3 regions of the Rhizobium sp. A22-96 genome follow, and region 1 is predicted to be linked to each of the others. Evidence: predicted binding sites of a transcription regulator. Region 1 holds the regulator's gene; each other region holds the start of a gene.

What was found. The regulator PhoB, encoded in region 1, activates phosphate uptake and scavenging genes when phosphate is short. The targets are predictions, from matches to a motif close to TGTCATNNANCTGTCAT.
Region 2: ACQZ6F_RS05680 (acetoacetate decarboxylase) is a predicted target of PhoB. The motif match lies at 3,947-3,963, and genes of this name have one in related genera.
Region 3: ACQZ6F_RS17115 (toxic anion resistance protein) is a predicted target of PhoB. The motif match lies at 2,420-2,436, and genes of this name have one in related genera.

The regions. Positions count from the first base shown of each region.
Region 1 covers NZ_JBNWDQ010000005.1:418,326-424,364, reverse strand. The annotation lists gene argF (ornithine carbamoyltransferase) at 1-148, opposite strand, end outside; gene ACQZ6F_RS23610 (aspartate aminotransferase family protein) at 222-1,421, opposite strand; gene ACQZ6F_RS23605 (GcrA family cell cycle regulator) at 1,848-2,381, shown strand; gene phoB (phosphate regulon transcriptional regulator PhoB) at 2,576-3,259, opposite strand; gene phoU (phosphate signaling complex protein PhoU) at 3,291-4,004, opposite strand; gene pstB (phosphate ABC transporter ATP-binding protein PstB) at 4,056-4,871, opposite strand; gene pstA (phosphate ABC transporter permease PstA) at 4,886-6,039, opposite strand, start outside.
Region 2 covers NZ_JBNWDQ010000001.1:1,269,820-1,275,858, reverse strand. The annotation lists gene ACQZ6F_RS05700 (cystathionine gamma-synthase family protein) at 1-882, opposite strand, end outside; gene ACQZ6F_RS05695 (class I SAM-dependent methyltransferase) at 1,227-2,006, shown strand; gene ppk2 (polyphosphate kinase 2) at 2,068-2,982, opposite strand; gene ACQZ6F_RS05685 (3-hydroxybutyrate dehydrogenase) at 3,080-3,868, opposite strand; gene ACQZ6F_RS05680 (acetoacetate decarboxylase) at 4,077-4,823, shown strand; gene ACQZ6F_RS05675 (patatin-like phospholipase family protein) at 4,859-6,016, shown strand.
Region 3 covers NZ_JBNWDQ010000003.1:876,643-882,681, reverse strand. The annotation lists gene ACQZ6F_RS17120 (substrate-binding domain-containing protein) at 1-1,170, opposite strand, end outside; gene ACQZ6F_RS17115 (toxic anion resistance protein) at 1,176-2,255, opposite strand; gene ACQZ6F_RS17110 (cell envelope integrity EipB family protein) at 2,471-3,298, opposite strand; gene ACQZ6F_RS17105 (RidA family protein) at 3,434-3,901, shown strand; gene ACQZ6F_RS17100 (glycerophosphodiester phosphodiesterase) at 3,901-4,620, shown strand; gene ACQZ6F_RS17095 (GNAT family N-acetyltransferase) at 4,728-5,915, shown strand; gene ACQZ6F_RS17090 (HIT family protein) at 5,957-6,039, shown strand, end outside.

The DNA of each region.
Region 1 (6,039 bases):
AGATCATCGCAAGCATCTTGCCGGCGAGCGGCTTGTCGGCCGTGCCGGCCTTCAGTGCCTGCTTTCGCACGATCGCATCATCGATGATGTTGCGCAGATCGGCGGCTGCTACGGCCGAGAGGTCGAGAAAGTGTTTCGGAGAAGCCATGTCCTTACCTGTACTCCAGAAAAAACAATAACGCCCGCGTGGGGCACGAACGCCCCGACTGCGGGCGCTGAATTCAAGCCGATTTCTTGACGCGAACGGCGCGCGCGCGCTCTGCGGCGCGCTCGATACGGGCAAGGCCTTCGCGCGCTTCCTCGGCGGTGACGATCAGCGGCGGCAACAGACGGATGACATTATCGCCAGCCGGGACACCAAGCAGATGTTCGGCGCGGATCGCCTGCAAGAGGTCCGCCTGCGGGATAGCCGCCTTGATGCCAAGCATGAGGCCTTCGCCACGAATATCCTCGATGATATCCGGGAAGCGATCCTTGAGCGAGGCGAGGCCCTGGCGGAAGACCAGTGCGATATCGCGCACATGTTCCAGGAAACCATCGGCCAGCACGATATCAAGCACCGCATTGCCGACTGCCATGGCCAGCGGATTGCCGCCATAGGTCGATCCGTGCGTGCCGGCCTTCATGCCGGAAGCCGCTTCGGCCGTTGCCAGGCATGCGCCGAGCGGAAAGCCGCCGCCGATACCCTTTGCGACCGCCATGATATCGGGCTTGATACCAGCCCATTCGTGGGCAAAGAGCTTGCCGGTACGACCAACGCCGGACTGCACCTCGTCGAGAACCAGCAGCAGGCCGTGCTCGTCGCAGATCTGGCGGAGACCACGCAGGAATTCATTGGTCGCCGGGCGGATACCACCCTCGCCCTGCACCGGCTCTATCAGGATAGCGCCCGTCGCCTCGGTAATGGCTGCGCGCACGGCATCGAGATCACCGAACGGTACCTGATCGAAGCCGGGAGCCTTCGGACCGAAGCCTTCGATATACTTTTCCTGGCCGCCGGCCGCGATCGTCGCGATGGTACGGCCATGGAAGGCACCTTCGAAGGTGATGATATGAAACTTCTCAGGATGCCCCTTGGCGAACTGATAGCGCCGCGCCGTCTTGATGGCGCATTCCAACGCTTCGGCACCCGAATTCGTAAAGAACACCTTGTCGGCGAAAGTGGCTTCCGTCAGCCGCTTCGACAGCTTTTCCTGACCAGGCACCTCGTAGAGGTTGGACAGATGCCAAACCTTGTCAGCCTGCGCCTTCAGCTCGGCGACAAGATGGGGATGAGCATGACCGAGCGAATTGACCGCCACGCCGGCTGCAAAATCGAGATAGCGTTCACCGCTTTCAGTGATCAACCATACGCCTTCGCCTCGCTCGAACCGCAGCGGAGCTCGCATGTAGGTATCATAAAGCGGCGCGGTCTCGGCCATGGCCATATCTCCTCGATCACAACTTTAAGGACCAATCGCTTCGTTTTTACGAAAGGGGTCCGAAAAAATCAAAAATGCCGCCTTGCGGCGGCCCGGTCACTATTGTTGTTTTGCACCGCGATGTCAACAAAACTGGCGCTTTAGCAGGTGCGAGAAAGTGCTTGCGCGCAAAAGGGATACGTTCGGTGCCGCATATTGCAGAAATGCCACGCCCGGACAGCAAGTTGGGGAAAACCTCGAAATCGATTCCTCAAGATTCCCGCGACTCTTGTCACGGAGTCTGCCTCACACTAGGTTAAAAACCAATTGCTAGACTGCATGCGGCGGAACTAGTCACCACAATTTTAGAGCGTTTCGTGCCTCGATCCCCATGCGAGGCAATGGTGAGGGATTCTGCCATCGGAAACGCGACAGCGGAGACAGGGCATGAATTGGACAGACGAACGCGTCGAGAAGCTGAAAAAGCTATGGTCCGAAGGGTTGAGCGCCAGCCAGATCGCGGCACAGCTCGGTGGCGTCAGCCGTAACGCCGTTATCGGCAAGGTGCATCGCTTGAACCTTCCCGGTCGAGCGAAGGCCGGCGGCACGACGGCGGCAGCTCGCACGCCGAAGCGCAACGCCACGGCACCGCGGGCTTCGAACTATCAGGCGCGCGTCGCAACCCGCACGGTTACCCGCCAGCAGGGCGCAACCATGTTGAAGGAAGAGATCGAGATCGATACGGTCAACGAGATCCAGTATCGTCCGGCCGCCAATGTGGTCGTTCCGATCTCCCGGCGTCTCGGCCTGACGGAACTGACGGAGCGCACCTGCAAGTGGCCGGTCGGCGATCCCCTGAAGGACGATTTCCACTTCTGCGGCAACGAGAGCCCGGATTCATCGCCCTACTGCACCTACCATCAGCGCCTGGCCTACCAGCCGGTGCATGAACGGCGCAGGCCAGCTCAGCCGCGCGGCTGAGACACTTCATCACTGAGATAAAGAAACGGGCCCTTTGGGGCCCGTTTTCTGTTTCCGCCGCGACTGCATAATTTCTTAAATCGGAACCGATTTAAGGGAAAATTATGCAGAATTCTAAGATGTTACAGCGACCTTAACGCGTCTTGAAAGACGCGTGGCGCTGTAATGTTGAGTGCCTGATCGGGTATTCCCGCTCAGGCCTCCATGGAGTAGCCCGCGCCGCGAACGGTGCGGATGACATCCTGCATATTGGAGAAGTTGAGCGCCTTGCGCAGGCGACCGACATGCACGTCGACCGTGCGTTCGTCGACATAGATATCATGCCCCCACACGCCGTCGAGCAGTTGCGAACGCGAGAAGACGCGGCCCGGCGAGGACATCAGGAATTCCAGAAGACGGAATTCGGTCGGTCCCAGCCGCACTTCGCGGCTCTTGCGGTGAACGCGGTGCGTCTCGCGGTCCAGCTCGATATCGCCACAACGCAACACCGTGGAGAGAACCTCCGGACGGGCGCGCCGCAGCATCGCCTTGACGCGAGCCATCAGCTCGGGTGTCGAGAACGGCTTGACGACGTAATCGTCCGCGCCAGTGGAAAGACCGCGCACGCGCTCGCTTTCCTCGCCGCGGGCCGTCAGCATGATGATCGGCAGGCGCTCCGTCTCCGGCCGCATGCGCAGCCGGCGGCAGAGCTCGATGCCGGATACACCGGGGAGCATCCAGTCGAGGATCAGAAGATCGGGAATGCGCTCCTGGAGACGCAACTCGGCTTCATCGCCTCTGAGGATCGTGTCGACCTCGAAGCCTTCGGCCTCGAGATTGTAGCGCAGCAGAACGCTGAGCGCTTCCTCGTCTTCTACAACAGCAACTCTCGGAACCATGCGCCTATGGTCTCCTTTCTTCGCTTTCGGATTATTCCGTCACTGCGCCGACGGTATTGGCGGTATCGTCCTTCGGGCGCTCGCCTTCGGGCTGAGCACCCGTCGCCATGTAATAGATCGTCTCGGCGATGTTGGTGGCATGGTCGCCGATGCGCTCGATGTTCTTGGCGCAGAAGAGAAGATGCGTGCAGGTGGTGATGTTGCGCGGATCTTCCATCATGTAGGTCAGCATCTCGCGGAAGAGCGAGGTGTACATCGCGTCGATTTCCTCGTCGCGTTCGCGGATCGACACGGCCTTGTCCGGCGAGCGGGTGGCGTAGACGTCGAGGACTTCCTTGAGCTGGCTCAGCGCCAATTCGGAAAGGTGCTCGATGCCACGAGCCAGGCGACGCGGAACGCCCGTACCCTGCACGGCGATGACGCGCTTGGCGGTGTTCTTGCCGAGGTCGCCGACGCGCTCCAGATCGGAAGCGATACGGATCGAACCCATGATCTCGCGCAGGTCGGCAGCCATCGGCTGACGACGGGCGATGGTGACGATGGCCTTGTCGCCGACTTCGCGCTCGGCATGATCGAGGATTACGTCGTCGGAGATGACCTTCTGCGCAAGACCAGTGTCGCTCTGGACCAGCGCCCGAACGCTGTCGCTGACCATTTGCTCGGCCAGGCCGCCCATTTCCGCAATACGGCGCGTCAGGAACTTCAGGTCTTCGTCATAGGCAGAGAGAATGTGAGTGGAGACCATTTTTCTATCCTCAAGGTGAACTGTGTGAAAGGAGCCGCGCGCACGGCATCATCAACCAAAACGGCCCATGATGTAATCCTGCGTGCGGAAATCGTCGGGATTGGTGAACATCTTATCGGTATCGTTCTCCTCGACCAGATGGCCGAGATGAAACATTGCGGTACGTTGCGACACGCGGGCTGCCTGCTGCATGGAATGCGTGACGATGACGATGGTGAAGTTTTCGCGCAGCTCGTGGATCAGATCCTCGACCTTGGCGGTGGCAATGGGATCGAGCGCCGAACAGGGCTCGTCCATCAGAATGACCTCCGGGCTGACCGCGACGGCACGGGCGATGCACAGGCGCTGCTGCTGACCGCCCGAGAGGCTCGTGCCGGCATCATGCAGCCGATCCTTCACCTCACCCCACAGACCGGCCTTCTGCAGGCTGGTTTCGACGATATGCTCGAGATCGGCTTTCGAGCGATGCAGACCATGGATGCGGGGGCCATAGGCTACGTTCTCATAGATCGACTTCGGGAACGGATTGGGCTTCTGGAAGACCATGCCGACCCGCGCGCGCAGCTCCACAACATCAATGTTGTTGTCGTAGACATCCTGATCGTCGAGCGTGATCTTGCCGGTGACGCGGCAGGTCTCGATCGTATCGTTCATGCGATTGAGGCAACGCAGGAAGGTGGATTTGCCGCAGCCCGAAGGACCGATCAACGCCGTAACCGTATTGGCGCGGATGTTCAGGTTGACGTCGAAGAGCGCACGCTTGTCGCCGTAGAAGACGGACACGTCCTGGCCGATCATCTTGTAGGGGATCGTCGTCATCTTCCTGGCCAATGCTCTTTCACTTGCGGCTTCCGTCATCATGTTCATTGGATCGCCCTCCCCTACCAGCGCCGTTCGAAGCGGCGGCGCAGCAGGATCACGCCGATATTCATCGCAACGAGGAAGAAGAGCAGGACGATGATCGCCCCGGAGGTTCGTTCGACGAACGCCCGTTCGGCTTCACTCGCCCACATGTAGATCTGCACCGGCAGCGCCGTCGAAGGATCGAGCGGCGATGCCGGGTAGTTGGCAACGAAGGCGACCATGCCGATCAGGAGCAGCGGCGCCGTCTCGCCGAGTGCATGCGCCAGTCCGAGGATGGTGCCCGTCAATATGCCGGGCATGGCGAGCGGCAGGACGTGATGGAAGACCATCTGCATGCGCGAGGCACCGAGGCCAAGCGCAGCGCTGCGGATCGAGGGCGGCACCGCTCGCAATGCCGAACGTGTGGCGATGATGATCATCGGCAACGTCATCAGGCTCAGCACTAGGCCGCCAACCAGCGAGGCCGAGCGCGGCAGGCCCATCATGTTGATGAAGACCGAAAGCCCGAGCAATCCGTAAACGATCGAGGGCACGGCCGCCAGATTGTTGATGTTGACCTCAATGAGGTCCGTCAGCCGGTTCTTCGGCGCGAATTCCTCCAGATAGATCGACGCAGCGACGCCAACGGGAAGCGCCAGAACCAGCACGGTCAGCATCAGATAGAGCGAGCCGATCAGTGCGACGCCGAGACCGGCAGCCTCAGGGCGGCTTGAGTTGCCCGACACAAACAGGCCGCTGTTGAAGGCTTCGTGCAGAGCGCCGCTCGCCGTCAGCTGCTTCATCCAGCCGAGCTGCCGGTCCGACACCTTGCGATCCTTCTCATCAACCGTCAGATCGATCTGTCCCTTGTTGGCGGAATCGATGTTGGCGCTCGCGAGGACGGTGAGGTTTTGCGTCGTTCCTACGATCGACGGATTGGCGGTAACCTTGTCGCGCAGCACGATCCTGGCGCCATCCGACACCATGGCGGTTGCCTCGCGCACGAGCGCCCGGTTGGATGGGTCGATATCAAGCGCTTTTACCAGGGCATCGCGGATCAGGACCGGATAGTTGGCGACCATCAGCACCTTCGGGTCGCTGGCGCGCTTGCCCGTGGGGTCGATGACCTTCTCGGTGAACTCGATCGGCAAGGTGATCGACGTCTGCACGAAGGCCGTATAGCCGTTTCGAA
Region 2 (6,039 bases), on a different contig from region 1:
CATGCGGATCTGCAGCGTTTCCAGCGAGCGGCCAAGCATCCAGCAGGAGTGCGGATCGAGCTGCGTACCGATCGCGCCGCGCAGTGCCTTCACCTGTTTCATCACAGCTTTCGAGCCAAGCGCCGCGCCGGCGATCAGATCAGAATGGCCGCCGACATATTTGGTCAGCGAATAGAGCGAGATATCGGCGCCGTGTTCAATCGGGCGCTGGAAGACCGGACCCAGCAGTGTGTTGTCGCAGGCGATGATCGGCGTATGGCCCTGCTTCTTGCCGATGGCATCGGCCACGCGGCGGATGACGGCGATATCGACCAGGCTGTTCGTCGGGTTGGCAGGCGTTTCCACGAGAATGACCGAGACCCGGCCCTTTGCCATGGCTTCCTCGGCACCCGTCATGACAGATGCTTCGCTGACGCCATCGGCGAAACTCACCGCTGAAACGCCGAGATTGAGGAATGTTTTGGCGATCAGCGTTTCCGTGCCGCCGTAGAGCGGTTGCGAATGCAATATCGCGTCACCGGGGCTGACGAAGGCGAGCAGCGTCGTCGCAATGGCCGACATGCCGGAGGAAAACAGCGCGCAGCTTTCCGTCCGCTCATAGACCGCCAGGCGATCCTCGACGATTTCGCTGTTCGGGTGGTTGAAGCGCGAATAGACGAGGCCGACGCCTGTGCCCTTAGGCGGCTCGTTGCGGCCGGAGATGTAGTTGAAGAAATCGCGCCCGTCCTCGGCCGATTTGAAAACGAAGGTGGAAGTCAGGAAAACAGGAGGCTTGACCGCACCCTCCGAGAGTTCGGGATCATAGCCGTAATTCAGCATTTGCGTTTCGGGATGCAGCGCGTGATTGCCGATATGGGTTTTCGACGGGTGCGGCGCAGTCATGACGGTCTCCTCAGCCGATGATATTGAATTTTAGAATCGCATTATACATCACTTAGGGTACAGGCCTGCTACCTGCCACTGTCTATGAAGCGGCGTCGATATGAAGGGCGAAGGATGCTGAAATTATCCACTCTGCGCATGGCTATCCGAAACACGACAGAAAGGTCGCAATATTAGCTGCCACTGCTCGTCTTGGCACAGTCTCACCCCAGGTTCCGAGAGCTCGCCACCTTTCGGCGCGCGCAGTCTGGGCAGCAGAGCGGTGCATTTCTCACCCGGCGGACGTCTATCGACGAGGGCGTCCGGCGGCGAAATGCGCAATGAAAACCAGTGAGGTTTGCATTTTGAAATCAAGCGTTCGAAAATTCATGTTTAGCGATCTCCAGAAAATCGACGGTTACATCGATCCGCCGGATGCGCTTGTCTTCCTGTCGTTAATCGAGAAGCAGAGGCAACAGAAACTATATGGCGGTCTCGTCGAGATCGGGGTCTATTATGGGCGATCTTATTTTCTGCTGCGCAAGATCAGTGCTCCCGACGACAATGTGCTTGCGATCGACCTCTTCGACATCGAAGCGGACGGCGCACAATATCAACGCTTCCTCGATAATGGCCGGTCGCTTGGCATTCCCGTCGACGAGGAGCTTGTCATAGCCGGCGACAGTACCATGCTCGACCCGCAGGCGATCATCGACAAGGTTGGGCAGGTTCGCTTTTTCAGCATCGATGGAGGGCATCTGCTTCGTCATATCGTTGCCGATAGCCGCCTGGCCAAGAGCGTGCTGGCCGATCACGGCATCATCGCTTTCGACGATACGTTCAATCCCGCGTGGCCGGAGGTGACGATCGGCGTTGCGGATTTCCTGCGCAGGAACAATGACACCTTCGCCGCCTTCTGCATGACGAAGTACAAGACCTATGTCTGCCGGCGAGATTTTCATGAGGTCTATCGGGCGGCGGTCAGCGATGCGCTGCATCTCAAGCCGTTCGAGCATGCCGAGTTGGATTTTCTCGGCTCAAAGGTGATCAGGCTGCACAATCCGCTCAACCGAAGGGTCGCCTATGAGGTCATGCAGCGGCTGGGCATGGGCGCCCTGTCCGAATGGGCCTACCGCCCGGGCTGACTGTGAGCCGACCCTCGGGCTTTGACGGGTCCGCCGGAGACGGACCCGTCATCGTTCCTCGTCAGTAGATTTCCGGCACGTACATTTCCGGCGGCACCGGCGTGCGGTGGTAGTCGGCGTTACGCATGCGCTCCGGCAGGATGATTTCCGGCTTCGGCACGTTCTCATAGGGGATCTGGGTCAGGAGATGCGCGATGCAGTTCAGGCGCGCCCTCTTCTTGTCGACGGCATGCACGACCCACCACGGCGCTTCCGGAATATGAGTGCGTTCCAGCATCTCTTCCTTGGCCTTGGTGTACTCTTCCCAGTGAACGCGGCTCTGAAGGTCCATCGGCGAGAGTTTCCACTGCTTCAGCGGATCCTGAATGCGCATGCTGAAGCGGAATTCCTGCTCTTCGTCGGTGATCGAGAACCAGTATTTGATGAGAATGATGCCCGAGCGCACCAGCATGCGTTCGAAGTCGGGTACGGAGCGGAAGAATTCTTCCAGCTCTTCCGAGCTGCAGAAACCCATCACCCGCTCGACGCCGGCGCGGTTGTACCAGCTGCGGTCGAACAGCACCATTTCACCTGCGGTCGGCAGGTGAGCCGTATAACGCTGGAAATACCACTGATGACGCTCGCGCTCCGTCGGCGCCGGCAGTGCGACGACGCGGCAAACACGCGGATTGAGGCGCTGGGTGACGCGCTTGATGGCGCCGCCCTTGCCGGCGGAATCGCGGCCCTCAAACAGCACGACGACCTTGAGCTTCTTGTACTGCACCCAGTCCTGAAGACGCACGAGTTCATGCTGGAGACGAAAGAGCTCGCGGAAATAGACCCTGCGGTCGAGCGATGCGTCGGTTTCGTCGCCCAATCCCTCGGCGACCAGTTCATCCAACCGATCTTCCTCGAGCTGCATCTCGAGTTCTTCGTCGAAGCTGTCGACAATCTCGTCCTTGATGCGGCTCAGCCGGTCCTGGGTGTCGTCGGTCATTGCGCGCTCCTGCTCTGTTTTCATGTTGGTGCTGAGATATTTCGACCGCAAGGAGCCGGCACAGCCATGTGGGCGTGGGCCGGCTCAAGTGGCGATCCTACTCGGCAGTCCAGCCGCCGTCGACGGAAAGCGTCGTGCCGGTGATCTGCTTGGCGGCATCGCCGCATAGAAACACGGCGATGGCCGCCACTTCGTCTACGGTCACGAATTCCTTCGTCGGCTGGGCGGCGAGCAGTACGTCGTGCTTGACCTGCTCTTCCGTCATGTTGCGTGCCTTCATCGTCTCCGGGATCTGCTTTTCGACGAGCGGCGTCCAGACATAGCCCGGTGCGATGGAATTGACAGTGACGCCATCCCGCGCCGCTTCAAGCGCGATCGTCTTGGTGAGGCCGGTGATGCCGTGCTTGGCCGAGACATAGGCCGACTTGAACGGCGAAGCCACCAGCGCATGTGCCGAGGACGTGTTGATGATGCGGCCCCATTTGCGGGCCTTCATGCCGGGGATGGCGGCCTTGATCGCGTAGAAAGCTGCAAGCAGGTTGATGCGGATGATCGCTTCCCATTTGTCGTCGGGGAACTCCTCGATCGGAGCGACGAACTGGATGCCGGCATTGTTGACGAGGACGTCGAGGCTGCCGAAGGCTTCCTCGGCTTCGCGTACCATCGACGTTACTTCCTCGCCATTCATCATATTGGCACCGGAATAACGGCATTTCACACCGAAATCGGCCTCGATTGCTGCGCGCTCTTTTTCGATCGCATCGGCATCGCCGAGGCCGTTGATCGTCACATTCGCGCCTTCGGCGGCAAAAGCGCGCGCGATCGCAAGCCCGATACCGCTCGTCGAACCGGTGACCAGCGCATTCTTCGAAGTCAACGAACCCATAATGCTACTCCCGCAATCTCTATGACATGGTTGAGTAAATGGAAAAATGCCGAGATGGGCGCACACTGCCAGCGTCATATGTCGCTTTGATAACAGCGGTTGGCCAGTCTCAGGTGCAGCCGGCTGGCGGGTTGACACTTCACTGTCACGCAACCGTGCAAGTTTCGCCGCGGGCGCCGGACTATTTCCTCCAAAGACGGAAAATACGATGAAGGTCGAAGACATTCTCAAGCATGCCTATGCAATGCCGCTGACCAATCCTTCCTATCCTCCGGGACCCTATCGGTTCTTCGATCGCGAATATATCATCATCACCTACCGCACGACGCGCGAAGCCCTGGAGGCCGTCGTGCCCGAGCCGCTCGAAATCGACGAGCCGCTGGTGAAATACGAATTCATCCGCATGCCCGATTCCACCGGCTTCGGCGATTACACCGAGACGGGGCAGGTCATCCCGGTGAAGTATCGCGGCGAGGCTGGTGGCTATGTCCATTCCATGTATCTCGACGACGATGCGCCGATCACCGGCGGCCGCGAAATCTGGGGCTTTCCGAAGAAGCTCGCCAATCCGAAGATCGTCAACGAAGGCGAGGTCATCGTCGGCACGCTGCATTATGGCAGCGTTCTCTGCGCGACGGCAACGATGGGCTACAAGCACAGGCAGATCGACCAGGCGCCGCTGATGGCTGCTCTCTCCGAACCGAATTTCCTGATCAAGATCGTACCGCATGTCGACGCCACGCCGCGCATCTGCGAGCTGGTGCGCTACTATCTGACTGATATCACCATCAAGGAAGCCTGGACCTCGCCCGCTGCCCTCGACCTCAGACCGCATGTGATGGCTGACGTCGCGCGGCTGCCGGTTCTGGACGTGGTTTCGGCTGTTCATTTCACCGCCAATCTGACGCTTGGGCTTGGCGAAGTCGTTCACGACTACCTCGCCGAGCGCAGGTAACCGCGCCCTATTTTCCTTTTGCTGGAGACGAACCCGTGCTCGAACGAAAAGCCAAAGCCGCAGTGCCGACAATCCAGGAAATCGCTACGCAATACGACCGTGTCGCCCTGGTATTTCAGGGCGGTGGCGCGCTTGGTGCCTATCAGGCCGGTGTCTATCAGGCGCTGGCCGATGCGGGATGCGAGCCCACATGGCTCTCAGGCGTTTCCATCGGTGCCATCAATGCAGCCATCATCGCCGGCAATGAGCCGAGCCGCCGCCTGCAGCGTCTCGAACAGTTCTGGCAGATCATTTCCGGTCGCAAGATCTGGGCCTACACGCCGGAAGGCGACGTCTTCCGCGACATCCGCAATCGCACCAGCTCATGGATGACCATGACGATGGGTCAGCCCGGCTTCTTCAAGCCGCGCTTCCCCAATCCCTGGCTGGAACTGGCTGGCGCGGAGGGCGCTACCAGCTTCTACGATTCCGCCGAGCTGAAGAAGACGCTGGAGATGGTGATCGATTTCGACGTTCTGAACGACGGCAAGAAGCGCTTCAGCGTCGGCGCGGTCAATGTCAGGACCGGCAATTTCGTCTATTTCGATACCGACAATATCCGTATCGAACCGGAGCACATCATGGCAAGCGGCGCGCTGCCGCCCGCCTTGCCGGCGATCCGCATCGAAGGCGAATATTACTGGGATGGCGGCATTGTCTCCAACACTCCGCTGCAATATCTGCTCGATCAGGAGGAGGATCGCAGCTCCCTGGTGTTCCAGGTCGATCTGTTCAGCGCCCGCGGTGTCCTGCCCCGCAGCATGCCGGACGTGCTGTCACGCCATAAGGACATCATGTATTCGAGCCGCACCCGGCAGAATACCGACAATTTCAAGCGCATCCACGGGCTGAAGATGAAGCTGCTCGGCGCGCTGAAGCGTGTCCCGAAAGACCAGCTGTCGCCGGAAGAGGAAGAGATGATTGCCGATTATTCCAATGCCGGCGTCGTCAATATCGTCCACCTGATCTATCAGCACAAGAATTACGAGGGTCATGCCAAGGACTATGAGTTCTCCGGTACCTCGATGCGCGAGCATTGGGACATGGGCCTGGAAGACACCAAGCGCACGCTGCGTCACACCGAATGGCTGCTGCCGCCGTTCAGCGACGACGCCGTCGCCATCCACGACCTGCATCGCGAAGATCCAGTCTGAAGCGATCGACTAGAATAACAATC
Region 3 (6,039 bases), on a different contig from region 1:
GATGCGATCGGCCGGGGTCCATTGCGCCAATACCTTGCCGGTCTCATCCGGATTGAACAGGAATCGCATGGCCGCCTGGAGCTGATTTTCGCCCGGCCCCTCCATCGAGCCTGAGAAATCGAGGCAAAGAGCCGTCAACGAAGGCTTTCGCAAAGCCACCTGATAGAGATCAAGCGCCTGGCGGATCACAGCGGGCTCCGGCATGCGTATAGCCGTCACCAGCCGTGTCGGATCGAAATTCCATGACGGGTCCGGCCTGGCCGTAACATCAGCGAGGGGAATGCGGCGTCCGGTATCGGCGATGCGCTTCTGCACCGGCGCGGACCGAAGATACTCGACAAGCTGGTTGAAGAAGGTCTCGACCTCCTGTCCGCGTCCGTGATCGACGAAGCCGATCGGCGAATCGGCGACTACGACGCCATCGGCCGGATAGATCGCATAAAGCGGCTCCTTGCCCATGCCCGCGAGCTTGTCATTGGTTTCCTTCAGGACAGCTTCGTAGTTCCACATCGCGTCGTAGAGCGTGCCCTTCGAAGCCTGATCCGTATAGAGATCTGCAAGCCAGCCGGACGAACCGGAAGAGCGCTCGACGCCGGCAAGCAGGGAGCGGACCGCATCCTGCACATCCGGCTTGTCGAGATCACCAGGCTCGATGACGGGCTTGTTGCCAAGCGCCGTCGACAACATGCCGAGATAGGCGCTGGCGCCGGAATTGGATTGCGTCGCCGATGTCATGAGAAACTTCAGCGAACCGCTCTTTACCGCCGCCAATATGTCCTTCATGTAGACGGGCTTGCCAACCCAGCCGAGCGCCTCGGCCTTGGATTTGCGCACGCCGAGAATGACAGGCATCTGCGCGACCGAGGTCAACGACTTCACCCGGCGCTTGACGTCGAACATATCGACCCAAACGCTCGATGCCGGCCAGACAGCGTCCTGCTCGACACCCTGCTCACTCTGGAGAGCAAGCCCGATATCCAGCGTGCCCTCATAAGAGAAGCTGCAGGTCGCCTTCTTTTCCTTGCAGAACTCCTCGACGATTGGCTGGATGACGGTATTTTCAGAGCCGGAAACGATCGAGAACTTCGGGCCTTCCCCACCGACATTGCAGCCGCTGAGCGCGAGAGCCGCAGCCAGTATCAGGCCGGTGACGAATGTGCGGTTTATCATGCGAATTACCGCGCCTCGATCATTGCTTTCTTGAGCTCAATAGTCATTTTTTGCATCCGCTGCTCGGCCTCGGCCCGCTTGGCGCGGCCATCCTCCTGCACCTTCAGCACGCCACCGATCGTATCGATCAGGTCGCGGTTGGCGGCGGCAAGCGTATCGATATCGACGATACCGCGCTGCGATTGCTGCTCTATGGCAATGGCCTGATCTTTCATCATTTTCGAAGCTTCGCGGATCATGTCGTTGGTGGCGTCCGTCACCGTCTTCTGCAATTCGAGCGCCGATTTCTGCTGGGTCAGGCCGAGCAGAATCACCATCTTCTGCTTCCAGGCCGGCACCGTCAGCGCCGAGGTCGCCTGCAAATTCTCGATCAGCGTCTCGTCACCCGCCTGGACGATACGGATCTGCGGCAGCTGCTGGATGCCGAGCTGGCGGGCCTGCTGCAGGTAGAAAACCCGCTTTTCCAAGCGATCCAGAGCCTGCACGCTATCCTGATAGACCTGCGCCTCCAGCATGCCGCCGCCGGGATTGGCTGAAGCCGCATCGGCCGCACTCTTCAGCCTCGGGAGTTCCGTCACGCGAAAGCGCTCGGTGAAGTTCTTGCCCGCCTGCACGTAAGCATCGAGCTGCAGGATCGACTGCTTTGTCTCCTCGTGCAGATCGTCGAGAAGGGCGATATCGCGACGCAGAATATCCTTGTGGCGATCAAGCTCCAGCCCGATGCGATCGATCTGGCCCGCCACATCCTCGAACTGCTCCTTGAAGCGCTCAACTCTCGCCCGGAAGGAGGAGAACATCCGCGAAAGAAAACCCTCGTCCTTCAGGGACGCCGGATCGAGTTTCTTCGATTTGACGATGATATCGGTGAGCAGCTTGCCGACTTCACCGAGATCGCGGTTTCGGACTTCGCGCAGAATCCGGTCCGAATAATCGGACACGGATTGCTGGGCGCGGTCGCCATAGACGGAAATGCCGGCACGGTCGGTGATGTCGATGGCATCGCCGATGCGGGCGATTTCAGCCGGATCGGCGGCGACCAAAGGCAGGGTCTCATTGGAACCGGCGGCGATATCGGTATTGCTCATAGGTCGGGCTTTCTCGTCCATAAAAACGGAGCCGACCGCAAAAATCATCAATCGTCCCCAAGACGATCATTTCCCCGCGCGCCCCACCACAATTCCAGATCGTTATGGGAAGCGGTTAGACTCACCCAAGCGTGCCGATCGTTTCACACAATAGTGAAACTTGGATCACAGTTTTATGACGGAGATCTTACAGCTTGCGCGCCATCGCCCGGCAGCTATTGGCATGCCTTATTATCGAGAACTTCGAGCTTGGTCAGCTTGCCGGTCAGGACGAAGTCGCCATAATCCATGGTGAGATCGCGCGTGATGCCATTCTCGTAGAGCTTGAACGACATGCGATAAACCGGCATGGCGTCGCCCGTGGATTTCTCATTGAAATAGGCGACCGTCACCGGCCAGAAAGCCGTCTTGGCAAAGGCGCCGGCCTTGTCGGCATCGGGGTCATCCTTGGCGGGCGTCTCCTGCTTGCCGACGACGGTGGTCGCGATCAACGGCTTGTCGCCATCGTCGGAACCGTCAAAAACCTGAGCTTCAAAGAATTTCTTGCCGATCTTGGCATTCTGAATGATGTCGAGCATGTGTTCCGTCGGGAACCGGCTCTGGATCAGTTCGACCTGCTTGCTGTGCGGCTGGGTCAGATCGACCTTGATGCCCTTCTGATCGTCGGTTGCGGCGCCACGCACATCCTTGTCGAGCTGGCTGTCGGTATAGGATTTGGTTTCAAAGCGGAATACCCGCTTGGCCAGGTCCTCGAAGGTCGTCGTCTGCTGGTCGCTGACACGCGTGGAATCGCCCGTGTCGATCTGTGTGACGAAACGGAAATTCGTGGTGAATCCGGCGCAATCGGAGCCTTCGAATTCATAGACCATGCGACCGAACATTCCGGCGATGCCGGAGCGGTCGGTGGCGTCCTTCAGTTCCAGATCGTAGACGGCGCGATGCGCGATAAGCCCGCTTGGACCTGCGGCCTGGGCGGACGGCGTCCCCAGTGAAAGAATGCCCAGCCCCGAAACGACGGTGGCAGCAATACTCGAGCGGAACATTCATTATCTCCTGTTGGACTCGCACGCGATGTTATAAGAACGCTTTCGGCTAAAACGAGGCTGCCAGTCCCAATTGGCGGAACTTAGCCTTGATGCCGGATTTTTGAAGGTTTTACAACAAAACGGGAGATGAAAATGTCCGACGCTATAGAGGGTCGTCTGAAGGAACTCGGGATTGTTCTGCCGCAGGCCGCTGCACCGGCCGCCAACTACGTTCCCTATGTCATCAGCGGCAATCTTCTCTATCTGTCGGGGCAGTTGCCCATCGAGAACGGCAAGGTCAGCGTGACAGGCCATCTCGGCAAAGACGTCGACGTTACCGGCGGCCAGCGCGCCGCCGAGCTTTGCGCCATCAACATTCTCGCACAGGCGAAGGCCGCCCTCGGCGGCGATCTCGGCCGCATCAAGCGCCTGATCAAGCTGAACGGCTTCGTCGCCTCAACGCCGGATTTCGTCGAACAACACCTTGTGATCAACGGTGCCTCCAATCTTCTGGCAAATGTATTGGGCGAGGCTGGCAAGCATGCCCGCGCCGCCGTGGGCATGGCTGCCTTGCCGCTCAATGCCGCCGTCGAAATCGATGCCATTCTGGAAATCGCCTGATGAGCAAGCTTGCCTGGCTGACCGAACGTCCCGTCGCCCATCGCGGCTATCACGACATGAACAGGGAAGTCTGGGAGAACACGCTCTCGGCCTTCAGCCGCGCCATCGATGCCGGCTTTGCCATAGAATGCGACCTGCATTATGCCTCCGACAGCGTGCCCGTCGTTTTCCATGATGACGATCTGCAGCGCGTCTGCAATCTTCCCGGCCAGCTGCGCGATCGCACTTCGGCCGAACTCGGCCTGCTCTCCATCGGCGGCACCAAGGACAAGATCCCAACCTTGAAGCAGCTTCTGCAGCTCTGCGACGGCAAGGTTCCGCTGGTGCTGGAGCTCAAGGGCCGCGAAGGCGACGACGAAGGCTTTGCCGAATCCGTGCTCGAGGTGCTGGAAGGCTATAAGGGCCATGTGGCGCTGATGAGTTTCGACCATTGGCTGCTAAAGGACCTCAAGTCACTGGAAGCATCCTACCCAGTCGGGCTTACGGCCGAAGGAAACAAGCCTGAGACATTTTTTCAGCATGACGAAGCCATGCAGCTTGGGCTAGACTTCATTTCATACTTCCACGGCCATCTGCCGAACCCCTTCATCACGGCGCAGCGCCAGCGCGGCATTCCGGTCATCACCTGGACCGTGCGCGACGAAGCGGCCCGCAAACATACATTTGCCAATGCAGACCAGATGACCTTTGAAGGTTTTGATCCGCGCATCGCCTCGTAAACCGGCTTCGATCGAAGGAAGGCGATGCGCAAACTTGAATTTCCACTGCGTCCAGCATGGCGCAGTGGTTGAGAGCCCCGCCCTTCCTTCCTAGCGCCAAGAATTTGATGACAGACGAATTATCCATTCGAGTCGAACGATCCTTCAAGAACATCGCTCCGGAAAGCTGGTCCAGGCTGGCCGGGGCGTCCAAGACGAGCAGCGTGTTGCCCTACAATCCGTTTGTCTCGCACGCCTTTCTGTCCTCACTCGAGGAATCCGGCTCGGCAACCGACAAGACGGGGTGGCTCGGAAACCATCTGCTGCTCGAAACCGATAGCGGTGAATTGATCGGCGCTGTCGTCGGTTACCTCAAAACCCACAGCCAGGGCGAATATGTCTTTGACCATGGCTGGGCCGATGCCTTTGAGCGCGCCGGTGGCCGTTACTATCCGAAGCTGCAATGCTCCATTCCCTTCACACCTGCCACGGGACCGCGGCTGCTGGTTGCCGAAGACCAGGATCGGGAGGCCATCCAGCCGGCGCTTGCCGAGAGCCTGAAGGAAGTGACTCGGCAGCTTGGCGTTTCCTCGGCGCATATTACTTTCCTGCCGCAAGACGAGGTTTCCGTCTTCGAAACGGATGGCTATCTGCATCGCACCGATCAGCAGTTCCATTTCATCAATGAGGGCTATTCGGATCACGATGCCTTCCTCGAAACGCTGGCCTCCCGCAAGCGCAAGGCGCTGAAGAAGGAGCGCCGCGCCGCGCTGGAGCACGGGATCACCATCGACTGGCTGACCGGCAGTGACCTCACCGAAGGTATCTGGGATCAATTCTTCGCCTTCTACATGGATACGGGCAGCCGCAAATGGGGCCGGCCCTATCTCACCCGGAAGTTCTACTCGCTGATCGGCGAGCGCATGGCTGACGATGTCCTGCTGGTCATGGCAAAACGCGAGGGCCGCTACATTGCCGGCGCCATCAACTTCATCGGTGGAGAAACGCTTTACGGCCGGCATTGGGGCTGCATCGAGGATCATCCCTTTCTGCATTTCGAGGTCTGCTATCATCAGGCGATCGATTTTGCGCTGAGCAAGGGATTGAAGCGCGTGGAGGCAGGCGCACAGGGCGAGCACAAGCTTGCCCGAGGTTACCTTCCCGTCATCACGCATTCGGCGCATTATATCGGCCATCAAGGCCTGCGCCGTGCGGTCGCCGACTATCTGCAGCATGAACGGGAGCAGGTGGAAGAGATGAGCGAAGTTCTGAGCGAACACAGCCCCTTCCGCAAAGGCGAACGGCAGGATATCTAGCCGTCCACGACAATCACAAACGGAAGACGAGGAGACCCTGGATGACCAACGCGGCCTACGACAGCAACAACATCTTCGCGAAGATCCTGAAAGGCGAGATCCCTTCCTATCGTGTCTACGAGGA